2 regions of the Nonomuraea ferruginea genome follow, and region 2 is predicted to be linked to the other one. Evidence: riboswitches for the same ligand, from Rfam matches in the RefSeq annotation. Region 2 holds a riboswitch; the other holds the start of a gene.

Region 1 (8,368 bases), on a different contig from region 2:
GTGGGGACACGGCCGGGCAGGATGGAGGGTTGACCAAGCGCCATGGCCCAAGCGTACCCGCAGGCCCACTCGTGACCCGCCCCAACCTGGTCGCTGGCCTTTCCCTGCTGGGCCACTAGTCTTCAGAGCATGACCATTGACGCCGCGAGCATGGACGACCTGCGATCCCAGGTGGACCTCCGCCTCAGGGAGTTCGTCGAACGGCGCCTCCCTTCCGACGGCGAGCCCGACTTCCGGCCGCTCCGCGACGCGGCGGAGGACCTGCTGGCCGGGGGCAAGCGCCTGCGCCCCGCCTTCTGCTACTGGGGCTGGCGGGCCACGGGCGGCGGCGACGAGCCCGGCGTCTTCTCCGCCGCCGCCTCGCTGGAGCTGCTGCAGGCGAGCGCGCTGGTGCACGACGACGTGATGGACAAGAGCGACCTGCGCCGCGGGATGCCGGCCGCGCACCGCCGCTTCCAGGCGCTGCACGAGAAGTCGGCCTGGCACGGGTCGGCCGAGCAGTTCGGCGAGGGCGCGGCGATCCTGCTGGGCAACCTGCTGCTGATCTGGTCGGGCGAGATGTGGCGCACCAGCGGGCTCCCCGCGCGGGCGCTGGCGGCGGCCCAGCCGGTGCACGACCACATGCGCACCGAGCTGATGTGCGGCCAGTATCTCGACCTGCTGGAGCAGGCGAACGGCGAGAACACCTTCGACTCGGCCCTGCGGGTCGCCCTCTACAAGAGCGGCAAGTACTCCGTCGAGCAGCCGCTCAGGCTCGGCCTGGTGCTGGCGGCCGGTGGGCGGGTGCCGTGGGTGGACGAGCTGTGCACCACGTACGGCACCCGCGTGGGCATCGCCTTCCAGCTGCGTGACGACATCCTCGGCGTGTTCGGCGACCCGGCGACGACCGGCAAGCCCGCCGGCGACGACCTGCGCGAGGGCAAGCGGACGATGCTCGTGGCGCGTACGCTCGCGGCCGCCTCCCCGGCCGGCGCGGCGACCGTGCGGCGCCTGCTCGGCGACCCCGGGCTCGACGGCGACGGCGTCGCTGCCCTCCGCGACATCATCGAGGGTACGGGCGCGCTGCGTGAGTGCGAAGACATGATCGCCGACTACCTCGGTGAGGCCCTGGCCTCGCTGGAGCAGGCGCCGATCACCGCCGAGGCCCGCACAGCCCTGTCCGAATTGGCCGTGGCCGCCACCGCGCGCAAGACCTGAGCCACCTCGGCCCAGGCCGAACCACCGGCCATGACCCGGCGAGCGCCCGGCGGGACGCCGGCCGGGGTCAGCCGGGGCCGTCGGTCAGGCGCTTGGCGAACTCGGCCGCTGCCGCGCCCGGGTCCTCGGCGTCGGTGATGGCGCGCACCACGACGACCCGCCTGACCCCGTACGACATGACCTCGTCCAGGTTGGCCAGGTCGATGCCGCCGATGCCGAACCACGGCCGATCCGCGCCGAGCGACGCCGCGTGCCGGAGCAGCGGCGGGCCGGGCGCGTGACGGCCGGGTTTGGTCGGCGTGGGCCAGATCGGGCCGCAGCAGTAGTAGTCGACGCCCTCCTCCACCGCCGCGGCGGAAGCCTCGGCGACGGAGTGGGTGGACCTGCCGATGACGATGTCGTCGCCGAGCATCTCTCGCGCGACCGTCACCGGAAGGTCGTCCTGCCCCAGGTGGAGCACGTCGGGCCGGGCGGCGTAGGCGATGTCGGCCCGGTCGTTGACCGCCAGCAGCTTGCCGTGGCGGTCGCAGGCGTCGCGGAACACCTCGAGGAGCTCCAGCTCCTCGCGGGCCTCCAGCCCTTTCTCTCGGAGCTGGACGATGTCCACGCCGCCGGCGAGCACCACGTCGAGGAACTCGGCGAGGTCGCCGCGCTCGCGCCGTCCGTCGGTGCAGAGGTAGAGGCGGGCGTCAGAAAGCGAGGGCCTGGGCACGTCGCTTGACCTCGGTGTGGCGGCCCGCCCTGATCGCCTCGACGGGCGAGCCTGGCAGTGAGTCGTCGGGGGTGAAGAGCCAGCGCAGCGACTCGACGTCGTCGTAGCCCGCGTCTTGCAGGACGGTGAGTGTGCCAGGCAAACCCTTCATGACATCTCGGCCGTCGAGGAACACCGCGGGCACCTGTGGCCCGCCGCTGCCCCGGCGCACGCCGAGGAGCTTGTGGTCCTTGAGGAGCTGCTTGGCGCGACCCATGGTGAGACCCATGCGGTCGGCCACTTCGGGGAGAGTGAGCCACTCGTCGACGAGGGCATCGGTCTCCCGGTCGATCTGTGCAACAGAAAGCGTCACGAAACCACAACTACCACATGCCGCGCTTGCTCAAACAACACAATCCCGTAGGGGCACGTCCGGATCTACCAGGCGTTCCGTGTCGAGCCGGTGGCCCGCCTCGATGATCCGGCGCCCCTGCACGAGATCGCGCGGCCGGTCGACGGCCAGCACCGCGGCGAGAGTGTCGTCGCCGGCGAGCCAGCAGGCCGACCACTTGCCCGTCGCCTCGCCCCGGTAGACCAGCCGCTCGCCGGCCGGGTGGTGGCCGGCGTACTGGACCATGTGCCCGAACTGCTCCGACCAGAAGTACGGGACCGGGTCGTACACCGCCTCCTCGCCCAGCAGCGTCGCGGCGGCCACCTCGGGCGCGCCCAGCGCGGTGTCCCAGTGCTCGACCCGCAGCCGCGTGCCGAAGCGGCGCGACCACCAGGCGGCGCAGTCGCCGACGGCGACCACGTTCGGCAGCGACGTGCGCAGGTGCTCGTCGGTGACGACGCCGTTGTGCAGGTCGAGGTCGGCGTCGGCGAGCCACTCGACGGCCGGGCGGACGCCGATGCCCGTCACCACCACGTGGGCGTCCACGAACCCGCCGCCGACCAGCGCCACGCCGCCTTCCTCGACGGAGGCGACCATGGTGTCCAGGCGCAGGTCGATGCCCTCGTACCAGTGCTGGGTGCGGGCGCCGAGCTCGGCCCCGACGGCGTGCGTGAGCGGGGCGGGGCCGGCCTCGACCACCGTCACCGCGCAGCCTGCCCGGCGTGCGGCGGTGGCCACCTCGGCGCCGATCCAGCCCGCGCCGATGACCGCCACCCGCGCGCCCGGAACCAGCCGGGCGCGCAGCTCTAGCGAGTCGTCGAGGGTACGCAGGACGTGCTGCGGGCCGTCACCGGGGAGCAGGATCGGCTCGGCCCCGGTGGCGATGACCAGCCCGTCGTAGCCCAGCTCGCCCTCGGTCGTCTCCACGGCGCCCTCGCGCAGCGCCTTGGCGGCGACGCCCGGCCAGAAGTCCACTTCGAGCGCCGCCAGGTCGGAGTCGACGAAGCTGGAGTCGGCGTCGCCGAGCAGCACGGACTTCGACAGGGGCGGCCGGTCGTAGGGCCGGTGGCGCTCCTGCCCGATCAGCGTGATCCTGCCGCCGAACCCGCGTGCGCGCAGCGCCTCGACGCTCCTGACGCCTGACAGTCCGGCTCCCACCACCACGACATGATTCACGTAAGCGACCATAACGGGGGCCGCCCCACAGCGTCGCCCCGAGCCCCGATTCCTCCCCCACCTGGCACTCCACCTCCTCGCCACCGGAGATCATCCGTGGAGGTTGACCGACGACATACGCACCCACGGAACTCTCGGGGGTGAGGGCGATTCGGGACAGCTACCCGCTCTGCTACGTCCACGAGCATGATCGCGCCCTGCCGGAGTAGCCCAGCCGAGGGTTGCCGCAGGACCCACCCGAAGAACGCCGGTGCCGCCCGAGAAGCTCCGAACCCCACGGAAGCCCGAGACCACCCGAAGAGCCCAGGACAGCCCGGAGAACCCAGAAGCGCCCGAAAGGGCCAGAACCTCCCGAAGGCCGAGACCACCCGGAGGGCCCGGTACCTCCCGGAGGGCCCGGTACCTCCCGGAGGGCCCGGTACCTCCCGGAGGGCCCGGGACGGCCCGGAGGGCCCGGAGAAACCCAGGACCGCCCGGAAACCGTGGGCTGCCCGCCCGGTGGATCCGCCGAGAAGACGTCGGGCTCGTCACCGCCGCCCGCGGCCCGCCAGCCCCAGTAGCAGAAGGCGGGGCGCAGGCGCTTGCCCCCGGCCAGCAGGTCCTCCGCCGCGTCGCGGAGCGGCCGGAAGTCGGGCTCGCCGTCGGAAGGGAGGCGCCGTTCGACGAACTCCCTGAGGCGGAGGTCCACCTGGGATCGCAGGTCGTCCACGCCCGCGGCTCCCGGAAGGGCCAGACCGCCCGAGGAGCCCGGGACCGCCCGGAAAGCGTGGGCACCCGCCCGGTGGAACCGCGCCCAGTGGATCCGCACCCAGTGGATCCGCGCCCGGTAGATCCATGACCGGTAGATCCATGACCGGTAGATCCATGACCGGTAGATCCATGACCGGTAGATCCATGACCGGTGGATCCATGGCCGGTAGATCCATGACCGGTGGATCCGCGGCCGGTGGATTCATGGCCGGTCGGCCGGTCGTCGGTGAGGGCCGGACCTCGGCATCCGGCGCCTCTCTGAGGATGCCCGCTTGCGATCTTCGCGGTCTCGGCGGTGGCGGCGCGCGGGTGGGATGACCTCCCCCGGCACCGGCGTACCGGTCTGTCGTGGGAGGTCGTAAGGTGGGGGTGCACGACGCGCGGGAGTCCGGCCGTCACCGGGCTGAGAGGAAGGCTTCACCGGGCCTTCGACCGCAAGACACCTGATCCGGATCATGCCGGCGAAGGGAGCGGACATGGATGTGATCGTCGGAGGCGGCGTCGTCGGCCTGTCGATCGCCTGGCGGCTTGCCAGGCAGGGCCGCGAGGTCGTGGTGGTCGACCCGTCTCCCGCCCGTGGCGCCTCCTACGCGGCGGCGGGCATGCTGGCCCCGATCAGCGAGGTCGCCTACACCGAAGAGCCCCTTCTCCGTCTCGGCGTCGCTTCCCTGCGCCGCTGGCCCGCCTTCGCCGCCGCCCTCGCCGCCGACGCCGGACTCACCACTCCCGGATCCGACGGACCGGCCACCACCCTCACCGCTCAGTCCGACAGGAGCGTCTCCGCCCCTCGGACGACCACCACCCCGAACACTCACGCCGGGCAGTCCGGCTCGGCCGTCCCCGCCGAGGGCACGCTTCCCACGAGCACCCACGTGGTCACCCCTCACGGCGGGACCGGGCGCACGAGCTCCGCCGCTCCTCCCGCGAGCACCCACGTGGTCACCCCTCACGGCGAGACGGGGCACGCCGGTTCCGCGCCCACGGGCGCCGGCCCGGCGGCTGCGTCCGCCGTCCCCGGCGACGGGCGCTTCCCGGCCTTCGACCCCTCGTCCGCCGGCGGGAGGCGTCCGTCGGCCGGCGGCGAGGACGGGCGGGCCGCCGCGTCACCCTGGGGGTTCGGGGAATCCGGTGAGGGGAGCGAACGGCTGGCGGCCGCGCGCGCCGGGCTGGATCTGCGGGACGACGGGACGCTCGACGTCGCGTTCGGGCCCGACGACCTGGCGATGCTCGACGAGCAGGCCGGGTTCATGGAGAAGCTGGGGCTGCCGGTCGAGCGCCTGACCGGGCGCGAGTGCCGGCGGCTGGAGCCGATGCTGGCGCCCTCCGTCCGGGGCGGGCTGCTGGCCCGTACGGACGCGTGGGTGGATCCTCGCCGCGTCACCGCGGCGCTGCTCGCCGCGCTGGAGCGGCTCGGCGTCCCGGTGGTGCGCGCCCGGGTGACCGAGCTGCTGCGTGACGGCGACCGGGTGTCCGGCGTACGGCTGGCCCCTCCGGAGTCGGGCGCAGTCCCCGGGATCTCGCCGGGTGTGCCGCGGGGACGGGAGCCCGAGACGCTGGTCGCGGAGCGGGTGGTGCTGGCGGCGGGGGCGTGGAGCGGGGAGCTGGCGGATGTGCCGGTACGGCCCGTCAAGGGGCAGATCATGCGCCTGAGGTCGCCCCAGCCGCTGATCGGGCGGTGCGTGCGCGGGACCGTGCACGGCAACCCGGTCTACCTGGTGCCGCGGGGCGACGGGGAACTGGTGGTCGGAGCCACCCAGGAGGAGCTGGGCTTCGACACCAGGGTGACCGCGGGCGGGGTCTACGAGCTGCTGCGGGACGCCAGGGAGCTGGTGCCGGGCGTCACGGAGCTGGAGGTGGCCGACGTGGTGGCGGGGCTGCGGCCCGGCACGCCGGACAACCTGCCGGTCGTCGGGCCGAGCGGGATCCCGGGGCTGGTGCTGGCGACCGGTCACCATCGTGGCGGGGTGCTGCTGACGCCGCTCACCGCCGCGATCCTCGAAGGCGAGGAGGCCGACCTCGCGACATTGTGCTCACCGGCGAGATTCAAGGATGTTTCATGAATGTGATGATCAATGGGGCCGCCCGCGAGGTGGCCGAGGGCATGACCGTCGCGCAGGCCGTACGGTCCCTGACCGAGTCCGCCACCGGCGTGGCGGTGGCCGTGAACGACGAGGTGGTCACCCGCAGCGCGTGGGAGACGACGGCGCTGCGCGACAGCGACCGCGTGGAGGTGCTGACGGCGGTGCAAGGTGGATGATCTGGTCATCGCCGGGGAGAAGTTCGGCTCCCGGCTCATCATGGGCACCGGCGGCGCCCCCTCGCTGGAGGTGCTGGACCAGGCGCTGGAGGCGTCGGGCACCGAGCTGACCACGGTGGCGATGCGGCGGCTCGACCCGCACGCCCGCGGGTCGGTGCTCGACGTGCTGCGCCGGCGCGGCATCAAGGTGCTGCCCAACACGGCCGGCTGCTTCACCGCCGGCGACGCCGTCCTGACGGCGCGGCTGGCGCGCGAGGCGCTGGGCACGAACTGGGTCAAGCTGGAGGTCATCGCCGACGAGCGGACCCTGCTGCCGGACCCGATCGAGACGTTCGACGCGGCGGAGCGGCTGGTGGCCGACGGGTTCGTGGTGCTGCCGTACATCGGCGACGACCCGGCGCTGGCCAGGCGGCTGGAGCAGGCGGGGTGCGCGGCGGTGATGCCGCTGGGCTCGCCGATCGGCTCCGGGCTGGGGATCAGGAACCCGCACAGCATCGAGCTGATCGTGGAGGCGGCCGGGGTGCCGGTGGTCCTGGACGCGGGCATCGGCACGGCCAGCGACGCGGCGCTGGCGATGGAGCTGGGGTGCGACGCGGTGCTGCTGGCGACGGCGGTCACCCGGGCGCAGCGGCCCGAGCTGATGGCCTCGGCGATGCGGTCGGCCGTCCAGGCCGGGCGGGCCGCACGGCTGGCCGGCCGGATCCCCCGCCGCCGGTACGCGGAGGCCTCGTCCCCGATGTCTCCCTGACGGTGCCGGTTCTCCTGGAAAGCCCACGGGCCTTCCAGGAGAACTTCTTCTCAGGGACTTCCGGGAGCGGTACGAGCCCCGGAAATGCGGTTCTCCGCCGGCCCAGGAGTACGCTTGCGTCACGGAACGGCACGGGTCGGCATCACTTTCGGATGGTCAGGCCCTCCCGGGGGCGAAACGCCCGTAAACTCAGCCGGGTGGACACGACGACTGCGGACCCTCTGGTAGGTCGGCTGCTCGACGGGCGCTACCGCGTCGAGTCCCGGATCGCCCGGGGTGGCATGGCGACTGTCTACCTGGCGCTCGACATCCGGCTGGACCGGACCGTCGCGCTCAAGGTGATGCACCGCTCGCTGGCCGACGACCCGGCGTTCGTGCGCAGGTTCATCGGCGAGGCGAAGTCGGTGGCCAGCCTCTCGCACCCGAACGTGGTGCACGTCTTCGATCAGGGCACCGACGGCGACGTCGTCTACCTGTCGATGGAGTACGTGCCCGGCAAGACGCTCCGTGACGTGCTGCGCGACCGTGGCAGGCTGCCCGCCCGAGAGGCCCTGGAGATCATGATCCCGGTGCTGGCGGCGCTCGGCGCCGCCCACCAGGCGGGCATGGTCCACCGCGACGTGAAGCCCGAGAACGTGCTGCTGGCCGACGACGGCCGCATCAAGGTGGTCGACTTCGGCCTGGCCCGCGCGATCGAGGCGACCAACCAGACGCGCACCGGCGTGATGATCGGCACGATCGGCTACATGTCGCCCGAGCAGGTGACGACCGGCGGCGCCGACGTGCGCAGTGACGTCTACGCGGCCGGCATCATGCTGTTCGAGCTGGTGACGGGCCGGCAGCCGTACGACGGCGAGACGCCGATGTCGGTGGCCTACCGCCACGTGCACGACACGGTGCCCGCGCCGTCGTCGCTGGCGTCGGACGTGCCGGCGTTGATCGACACGCTGGTGGCGCAGGCGACGGCGCGCGAGCCGCACGACCGCCCCGCGGACGCGACGGCGATGCTGGTGCAGGCGGTCGAGGCGCACCGGACGCTGCCGAGGCTGTCGGGCGCGCAGCAGGCGCGTCCGACCGGCGCGTTCACCAGCCCGCCGGCGGCTCCGGCCCACACCCTGATCCAGCCGCGCGCGGAGGTCCCCACGCCTCCGCCGGCGC
Region 2 (8,368 bases):
GAAGTCGGCGCTCACCGACGACCAGCCGGAGCTCATCCGAAGGGTGACACCGTTGCTGCCGTTCGGCTCGGTGCTGGCCGCGGCGGTGCTCCCCCTGGCCGCCGGGCTCTATCTGCTGGTTTCCACGGCGTGGACCGTGGGAGAGCGCGCCGTGCTCGCTACCCGGCCTCTTTGAGCGCGTGAACCTGCCCGTTCATCTGCTTCTGAGGTGCGGGCAGGATCGCCCACACCGTTGTCGTGTCGCCGTCATGCCGCACGCCCCAGCTCTCCGCCACATACTCGACGATCCCCAGCCCGCGGCCGCCCAGCGAGGACAGGGCCGGCCGGCCCGCCCTCGGCTCGGTCGCCGCTCCCCCGTCGCTGACCGCCACCTCGATGTGACCATCGTTACGCAGCCAGGACACCCTCACCATCCCCGAAGGCAACGGGTGGGCGTGCCGTAGCGCGTTGCTGAGCAGCTCGCTCACCACGAGTACGGCATCGTCGATCGCGGGATCGAAGACCCCGCAGTCCTGAAGATCGTTGCTGAGACGCTGGCGGGCGACGGCGACGCTGGACGGCGCGTACGGCAGTAGCACCACGCTTGACACACCCACCTCCCCGTCTCCCAGTGCCCCCCGCGGAAGCACCCCCGGTACGACCGAAATGCCCCGTTACTCGATCCCAGAAACCGCATCTCGATCACAGCTTGTACACATCGGACGATAGATCAGCGCAACCGTGACCACCTCGTTACCGCACCGGTGTGTCGGATCCGATAGTAGAAGCGGACCTGAGCTGGAGCTTCATCCGGGTGCCACCACCGGGGCGCGGATGCGCGCTCACCTCGCCGCCCTGCGCCCTGGCCAGGCTCCGCACGATGTAGAGGCCGAGCCCGACGCCGCCGAACCTCCGGCGGTCGCCGGTCTCCACCTGGACGAACCGTTCGAAGATCCGCTCCCGGTCGGCCGGCGCGATCCCCACGCCCTCGTCGTCGACCACCACGACCACCCCGCCGTTCTCGCGCCAGGCGCCGACGCTGATCAGCCCGCCCTGCGGCGAGTACTTGAAGGCGTTCTCCAGGAGCTGGCCGAGCACGATGTCGGTGGCCAGCGGATCGCCCATCACCCACGGCAGGCCCACGGCGATGCCGACCTCGATGCGGTGCCTGTCGGACAGCACCGGCAGCCCGAGCGTGGCCGCGTGCAGCCGCTCGGCCAGGTCGAACGGCTCGTCGCCGACCACCTGCTCCTCCGCCCCCGCTCTGGCGCCGAGCAGCAGGTGGTCCATGAGGCTGCCGAGCGACTTGGCCCGCTCGGCGATCGTGTGCACGGCGGAGCGGCGCTCGGCGTCGCTCAGCTTGTCCCAGCGGGCGTCGAGCGTGCCGGCGAAGCCGCGGACGACCGTGATCGGGGTGCGCAGCTCGTGGCTGGTGGTCGCCAGGAACAGGTCCTTGGCCTCCTCCAGCTCCTTGGCGGCGGTGACGTCGCGGAAGTCGACGACCAGCTCGCCGGTCTCCTCGATGCGCGCGCACACCACGTCCAGCCAGCGCCCGCTGGGCAGCTGGTGGGTGACCTTCTCGCCGGGTCCGGGCAGCGGGAACGGCGGCGGGCCGCCGATGACCTCCTCGGCGCTGACGGCGGTGAGCTCGGCCGCGGCCGGGTTCCACCGCAGCACCCGGCCGTCGCCGTCGAGCACCGCGATGCCGTCGGCGCTGGCGTCGAACACGGCCCGCTCGTGCGCGCGCTGCCGCACCGCCTCCTGGTAGGCGACCGCGTTGCCGACCGCGATCCCGGCGTGCCCGGCCAGCAGCTCCAGCAGCTCCAGCTCCAGGTGGCCGGGCTTGCGCTTGGCGAACAGCGCGTAGAGCGCGCCGTACGGGCGACCCCCGACGGCGGCGAGGCCGAGCGCGATCGTGTGCAGACCCTTCAGCCGCGCCCACACCAGCCGGTCCAGCCCGGCGGACTCCAGCAGCACGGTCCTGCCGGTGCGCAGGAGCGTGCCGACCAGGCTGGTGTCCAGGTCGGTGGTGGCGTCCTTCAGCGAGTCCGGCAGCCGGTAGGTGCTGACCAGGCGCAGCCGGTCGCCCTCGATGAGCACGAACCCGCCCGCGTCGGCCCCGGTCAGCTCGGTGAGGCTGGCCGAGATGCGGTCGAGCACGGCGGGCAGCTCCAGCTCGGCGTTGATGTCGCCGACCACGTCGGTGAGCCTGCGCACCAGCCTGGCGCGGCGCGCCAGGCGGCTCTTGGCCGCGTGGTCGGCCTGCACCAGGTGGTAGACGCAGACGTATCCGGCCGTCGCGCAGCCCACGCGCAGCGCGCTGATGTCGGCCCGCACGTCCAGCACGCCGCCGTCGGCGCGCGCCCGCTTGGTGCGCAGCGACACCTGCCCGCCGGTGCGGACCCGCTCCAGGGCCGCGTGGTGCTCGGCCGCCAGCTCCTCCGGCACGATCGGCGCCCTGCGCCCGAGCACGTCGGCCGCGGACCAGCCGAAGAGCGCCTCGGCGGCCGCGTTCCAGACCAGGACCGTCTGGTCCCGGTCGATCGCGACGACGGCGTTGGGTGAGCTGTCGAGCACCGCGCGGACCATCTCGTCGTCACTCGCACCCCTTGGGTCCCCCACGACTCCATAGTGCCCGCGGCGTGGCGCTCGCGTCGGGCGATCCGTCCGATACGCTGCGGTCACGGCTTTTTCATGGCGGGTGGAGGTGAAGGCGTGTCGGGCGACCTCGAGGCCCTGCTGCGGGTGACGTCCGACACTTATCGGGGTGACGGCACGCTCGACGTCGCGCTCGGCACCTACGACGGCGCAGTCGGCAGGCTGGTGCTCGCGGTCACCGCGCGCGGCCTCGTCGCCTGCAGCTACGAGGACGAGCACGTGGTCTTCGAGCGGGTGTCCAACCAGGTGGGCAGCCTCATCGGCACCGACGCCCGGCGGCTCGACCCGGTCCGCCGCGAGCTCGACGCCTACTTCTCCGGCCGGCTCCGCGCCTTCTCCACCCGGGTCGACCTGACCCTCGCCACGCCGTTCGCTCGTACGGTCCTGCAGAAGACGATGGCGGTCCCGTACGGCACGACCACGACGATGGGCCGGATCGGCGAGCTCATCGGCAGGCCGCGCGCGCTGCGCGCGGTCGGCAACGCGCTCGGCGCCAACCCCGTGTGCGTGATCGTGCCGTGTCACCGGGTGGTGCGCGACGACGGCGAGCCCGGCGACTACGCGGGCGGCCCCGCCGCCAAGCGCCATCTGCTCACCGTCGAGCGACGCGGCGCGTGACCAGCCCGATCAGCAGCGTCGCCAGAGCCGCGACGATGGCCGCGCCCAGCGCGCCGTTCATCCACGGCTCCCTGGTGAAGCCGATGACCTCGCGCACCCCGGCCCAGAAGCCGTCCCACGGGGCGACGGTGGGGGTGGAGGTGGTCAGCCAGTACGCCGCGAAGCCGAGCGCCCACGGCACCAGCATCGACCAGCGGGCGGGGGCGTCGGCGTCGGTGTTCCACCGGGCCGCGCCGCCGAGCAGGAAGTAGTCGACGGCCAGCACCGCGAACATCGGCACGAACACCGCGCCGATCACGCCCAGGAACGCGCCGTAGGAGGTCACGTCCACGACCAGCGCGATGGCGACCGTGAGCAGGCCGATGAGGGTGCTGATGATCCGCCGGTCGACGCGCGGCATGAGGTTCTGCAGCGAGACGGTCGTCGAGTAGACGTTCGCGAACGACTGGTCGGCCTCGCGGAGCACCAGGATCGCGAAGAACAGCGCGCCCAGCGGCACCGCCACGAACGGCCCGAACACCGCCGTGCTGTCGGCCGCCACCGCCTCGGCCCCGGCGATCGCGACCGCGTACACGCCCAGGGCCAGGCAGGCGACCTGGGCGAGCGTGTAGCCGCCGACCACGCCGGTGAAGGCCGCCCGGCTGGACCTGGAGTGCCGGGCGAAGTCGGCGGCCAGCGGCACCCACGACACCGACAGCGCGATCACGTAGTCGACGGCCGGGGCGAACGCCTCCCAGGACCCTCCGGTCCGCGGCTGCGCGTCGCCCAGGAACTGCACCGCGAACCAGATCATCGCGATGATCACCAGAACCGTGATGTAGCGCCTGATCAGCCGGACCGCGCCCAGCGGCCAGACGGTCAGCACCGTGGTGATCACCCCGGCGACGATCACCCACACCGCGTACGGGACCGTGTCGCCGAAGATGGCCAGGGCGCCCTGGGCGATCACCCAGAGCTCGAACGCGCCCCAGCCGATCATCTGGATGATGTTGAGCACGGTGGGGAAGTACGACAGCCGGGCCCCGAACAGCCCGCGCAGCAGCACCATCGCGGGCTTGCCGGTCTGCGTGCCGGGGATGGCCGCCAGGCCCACCATGGTGGTGCCGATCAGGCTGCCGACCACGGTCGCGACCAGGGCGGCCGTCACGGTCAGCGGCGCGCCGCCGAGCGGGTCGATCAGGAACAGGGCGCCGGAGAAGCCCAGCAGGCTGACCGCCAGGTTGGCCCAGAGCGCGCCCTGGTCGAGCACTCCGAGCGTCTTGGGGGGCTCGCCCTCCAGGGTCAGCGGAACTTCCTCGCCATGGATGGCATGCGACATCGCGCACTCCCTACGCCGGCATTACCCGGACAGGTTCATGCGGTCGGCAGCGGCGTAGCTGCCCTCTCAGCCCGGTTGGCCCCGAGCTCCCGCGGTGGGTCGTCAACAGCCGGAGATCAACTCCGGCTGCCGCCCCCATGATGCACTATTGGTCCCGTTTCGGCCAGTCGGGGTCAGGCGACCATCGGCGGCCGGCCCGTCTCGCTGACCATGGGACGCTTGTCGAGCTCCCAGGCCTGCATGCCGCCGCCCACGTTGACCGCCTCGCGGCCCAGGCGGTTGAGCCAGGCCGCCACCTGCATCGAACGGCCGCCGACGCGGCACACGACGTAGACCGGACGGCCGGAGGGGACCTCGTCGACCCGCGCCTGGATCTGCGTCATCGGGATGTGGACCGCCTCGGGAGCGTGGCCCGCCACCCACTCGTACTCCTCGCGCACGTCGAGCAGGTAGGCGTCGTCGGGCACGTCGCGGACCTCGACCTCGGGAACCGTCATGCGCCCATTCTTACCTGCCGCGCGTCATGCTCGGCACGCTACTTGAGCAGCTTGGACATGCGGCGGTCGGCCAGCGGCTTGCCGCCGGTCTGGCAGGTGGGACAGTACTGCAGCGAGGAGTCGGCGAAGGACACCTCGCGGATCGTGTCGCCGCAGACGTCGCACGGCTGGCCCGCGCGGTTGTGCACGCGCAGCCCCGACTTCTTCTCCGCCTTGAGGTCCTTGGCCGCCAGGCCGCGCGCCCGCTCGACCGCCTCGCGCAGCGTGGTCACGATGGCGTCGTGCAGGTCGGCGATCTGCGCGTCGGTCAGCGTCGCCGCGACCTTGAACGGGGACATCTTGGCGGCGTGCAGCACCTCGTCGGAGTAGGCGTTGCCGATGCCGGCGACGACCTTCTGGTCGCGCAGCAGGCCCTTGATCTGGGTGCGGTTGCCGCCGACGATGCGTTTGAGCGCGGCGACGTCGAAGGACTCGTCGAGGGGGTCGGGGCCGAGCGCGGCGACACCCGGCACTTCATCCGGATTTTTCACGACATAGACGGCCAGGCGCTTCTGCGTGCCCGCCTCCGTCAGCTCGAACCCCGGCGCCAGCCCGTCGGCGTCGGGCGCGAGCCGCACCCGTACGGCGAGCGGGCCCTTGCCCGGACGGACCGGCCTGGCGCCCGACAGGTCGTCACGCCAGCGCAGCCAGCCCGCCCGGGCCAGATGGATGACCAGGTGGAGCCCGTCACAGTCGAGGTCGAGGAACTTGCCGTGACGGGACACGCCCGTGACGGTCAGCCCGCCCAGCGCGGTCACCGGCGGGTCGAACGTCTTGAGCGCCTGGAAGGCCACCACGTCGACGCCCGCGATCGTGCGGCCGACCGCCCGCTCGCCCAGGAACGCGGTGAGCGACTCCACCTCGGGAAGTTCAGGCATGCTCTCCAGACTACGCGGCGCTACGGCACGTCCCAGAACGCCAGCTCGTGCGCCATCCCCTCCGTGAACATCGCCTCCGCCCGGTCAGGATCGACGTCCGTCTCGTCGATCATCTGGGCGATCCGCTCGGCCAGCGAGGCGAACCCCGGGTCGGCGTACGTGTCGACCCAGGCCCGGTAGCGCGGCTCGGCGGGCGGGTTCTCCGCCAGGATCCGCCCCAGCGTCGAATATCCCCACATGCACGGATACAGCGCCGCCAACCCCTCCCCGTACGAGCCCGCGGACTCCAGCAGGAAGTCCGTGTACGCGACGCAGGCCGGACCCTTCACCGCCCCCTCCAGATCGGCCCCGAACTCGGCCGACAGCGAACGGTGCAGATCCAGCTCCTCGTGGTAGGTCGAGTGCGCCAGGTCCACCAGGTCGCCGACGTGCGCGTCAGGAGCCTGCCAGGCCAGCTTGGCGAACACCCGCACGTAGTCGAGCAGGTAGAGGTAGTCCTGCTCCAGCCACGACCGGAACACGGGCTCGGGCAGATCGCCCCGGCCGATCCCGGCAACGGTGGGATGGGCCAGCTGAGCCTCAAGCAGGGGACGGCCGACAGCGTGCAATTTTTCCGAGATGGTCATGCTCGCACGTTAGTGTCAGAGGATGAGCGTGACGATCGCGGAGGAGATCCTCCTTCTCGCCTTCGGCGAGGACGACGGCAGGCAGCTGCTCTCCACCATCCAGCTCGACCCCGCCGTGGCCGGCGCCCTCCTGGCCGAGCTGGCGATCAGCGAGCGCATCACGCTGCGCGACAAGAAGGTGACCGTCCTGGACCCCGCGCCGCTGGGCGACGACGAGCTCGACGCCGCGCTCGCGCGCATCGCCGGCAGCCCGAAGGAGCGCGGGCCCGCCTGGTGGGTGCAGCAGCTGCAGTCGGGCAAGCTCCGCACCCGCCTGCTCACCCGGCTCGCCGCCGCGGGCGTGCTGGCCGAGGAGCGCGGCCGGGTGTTCGGCATCTTCCGCACCACCCGCTGGCCCGAGCTCGACGGCAGCGTCGAGTCGCGGGTGCGTGAGCGGGTCGCGGGCGCGCTGGGCGGCGCCGAGCCCGACCCGCGCACCGCCGTGCTCATCGCGGTCATGCACGCCGCCAAGCTCGACCGCAAGGCGTTCCCCGGCGCCGACAAGGGCCGGGTCAAGGAGATCGCGGCCGGCGCGTGGGAGGCCGAGGCCGTGGCGCAGACGATCGCCGCGATCAACGCGGGCATCTCGATCGCCGTCACCACGGCCGCCATCACCGCGACGGGCTAACCCGCGTCGAGGATCTCCTTCGGCACCGGCTGGTCGGCGGCCAGCGCCTCGAACAGGGCCAGCGCCTTGGCCCTGTCCCACTTGACGGCCTCGCCGCCCGCGACGTTCTCGGTGCCGCCGAAGGGCACCACCGTGGTCACCGGGCTGTCGCCCATGGCCAGGCCCAGCGAGAGCATGTCGAACACGCCGGTGTCCTCGTCGACCGCCACGGCGTCGGTGGCGCTCATCGCCAGCGGGATCGAGGTGAACGGGTTGATCAGGGTGCCGGGGCTGGCCGCCTTCTTCACCACCGCGCTGAGGAACTGGCGCTGCCGCTTGGTCCGCTCGTAGTCGGGCAGCGCCCCGCCCTTGCGGGTGCGGACGTAGCCGAGCGCCTGGGCGCCGGTGAGGGTCTGGGTGCCCTTCTTGAGCTTCAGGCCCGCCTTGGGGTCGTTGACCGCGGCCCGCACGTTGATCTCGACGCCGCCGACGGCATCGACGATCTCGACGAAGCCGGCGAAGCCGATCTCCATGTAGTTGTCGACGCGGATGCCCGTGACCGTCTCGACGGTGCGGACCAGGAGCTTGGGCCCGCCGATCGCGTAGGCGGCGTTGAGCTTGTTGCGGCCCTGGCCGGGGACGGTGACGGCGGAGTCGCGCGGCAGGCTGACCAGCGTCGGCCGGTCGCTCCCTTCGGGCAGGTGGAGCAGCATCATCGAGTCGGTGCGCTGGCCCTCGCTGTTGCCGGTGGCGAGCTTCCTGCGCTCGCGGGCCGACAGGCCCTTGCGGCTGTCGGAGCCGACCAGGAGCCAGTTGGTGCCGGGGGTGTCGGCCGGGCGGCCCTCGTAGTCGTCCAGGATCCCGGCGGGCAGCCCGCCCAGCCGCCCGTCGATCCAGAAGAGCATGCCCGCGGCGGTCACCACCAGCGCCACCAGGAGCGCGAGGAGGATCTTGAGAACGGTGCCGCCCTTGATCCGCCGGCGCGGCGGCCGTTGTCCGGGCGGCGGGGGCGGCCGGTCGGAGGTGCTCCGCATGGGCCTGACAGGGCTGCTGCCCGACCGGCGCTTGCCGTACACCCGCGAGCTGGACCGCGGCACGTCGTCGGCGAC

The links. A riboswitch is a leader RNA that binds a small molecule or an ion and turns the genes downstream of it on or off. The one in region 2 is predicted to bind thiamine pyrophosphate.
Region 1: another riboswitch for thiamine pyrophosphate. It lies ahead of ABD999_RS16805 (FAD-dependent oxidoreductase); the one in region 2 lies ahead of ABD999_RS23635 (purine-cytosine permease family protein).

What each region holds. Positions count from the first base shown of each region.
Region 1 covers NZ_BAABFD010000008.1:74,720-83,087, forward strand. The annotation lists gene metF (methylenetetrahydrofolate reductase [NAD(P)H]) at 1-44, opposite strand, end outside; gene ABD999_RS16780 (polyprenyl synthetase family protein) at 130-1,197, shown strand; gene thiE (thiamine phosphate synthase) at 1,265-1,909, opposite strand; gene ABD999_RS16790 (Rv2175c family DNA-binding protein) at 1,887-2,261, opposite strand; gene ABD999_RS16795 (NAD(P)/FAD-dependent oxidoreductase) at 2,292-3,455, opposite strand; TPP riboswitch at 4,576-4,692, shown strand; gene ABD999_RS16805 (FAD-dependent oxidoreductase) at 4,682-6,265, shown strand; gene thiS (sulfur carrier protein ThiS) at 6,262-6,462, shown strand; gene ABD999_RS16815 (thiazole synthase) at 6,455-7,210, shown strand; gene pknB (Stk1 family PASTA domain-containing Ser/Thr kinase) at 7,408-8,368, shown strand, end outside.
Region 2 covers NZ_BAABFD010000012.1:244,220-252,587, reverse strand. The annotation lists gene ABD999_RS23655 (YidC/Oxa1 family membrane protein insertase) at 1-175, shown strand, start outside; gene ABD999_RS23650 (ATP-binding protein) at 159-590, opposite strand; gene ABD999_RS23645 (PAS domain S-box protein) at 733-2,568, opposite strand; gene ABD999_RS23640 (methylated-DNA--[protein]-cysteine S-methyltransferase) at 2,695-3,255, shown strand; gene ABD999_RS23635 (purine-cytosine permease family protein) at 3,230-4,573, opposite strand; TPP riboswitch at 4,564-4,676, opposite strand; gene ABD999_RS23630 (rhodanese-like domain-containing protein) at 4,747-5,070, opposite strand; gene ABD999_RS23625 (Fpg/Nei family DNA glycosylase) at 5,109-5,987, opposite strand; gene ABD999_RS23620 (TenA family protein) at 6,008-6,613, opposite strand; gene ABD999_RS23615 (GOLPH3/VPS74 family protein) at 6,636-7,280, shown strand; gene ABD999_RS23610 (LCP family protein) at 7,277-8,368, opposite strand, start outside.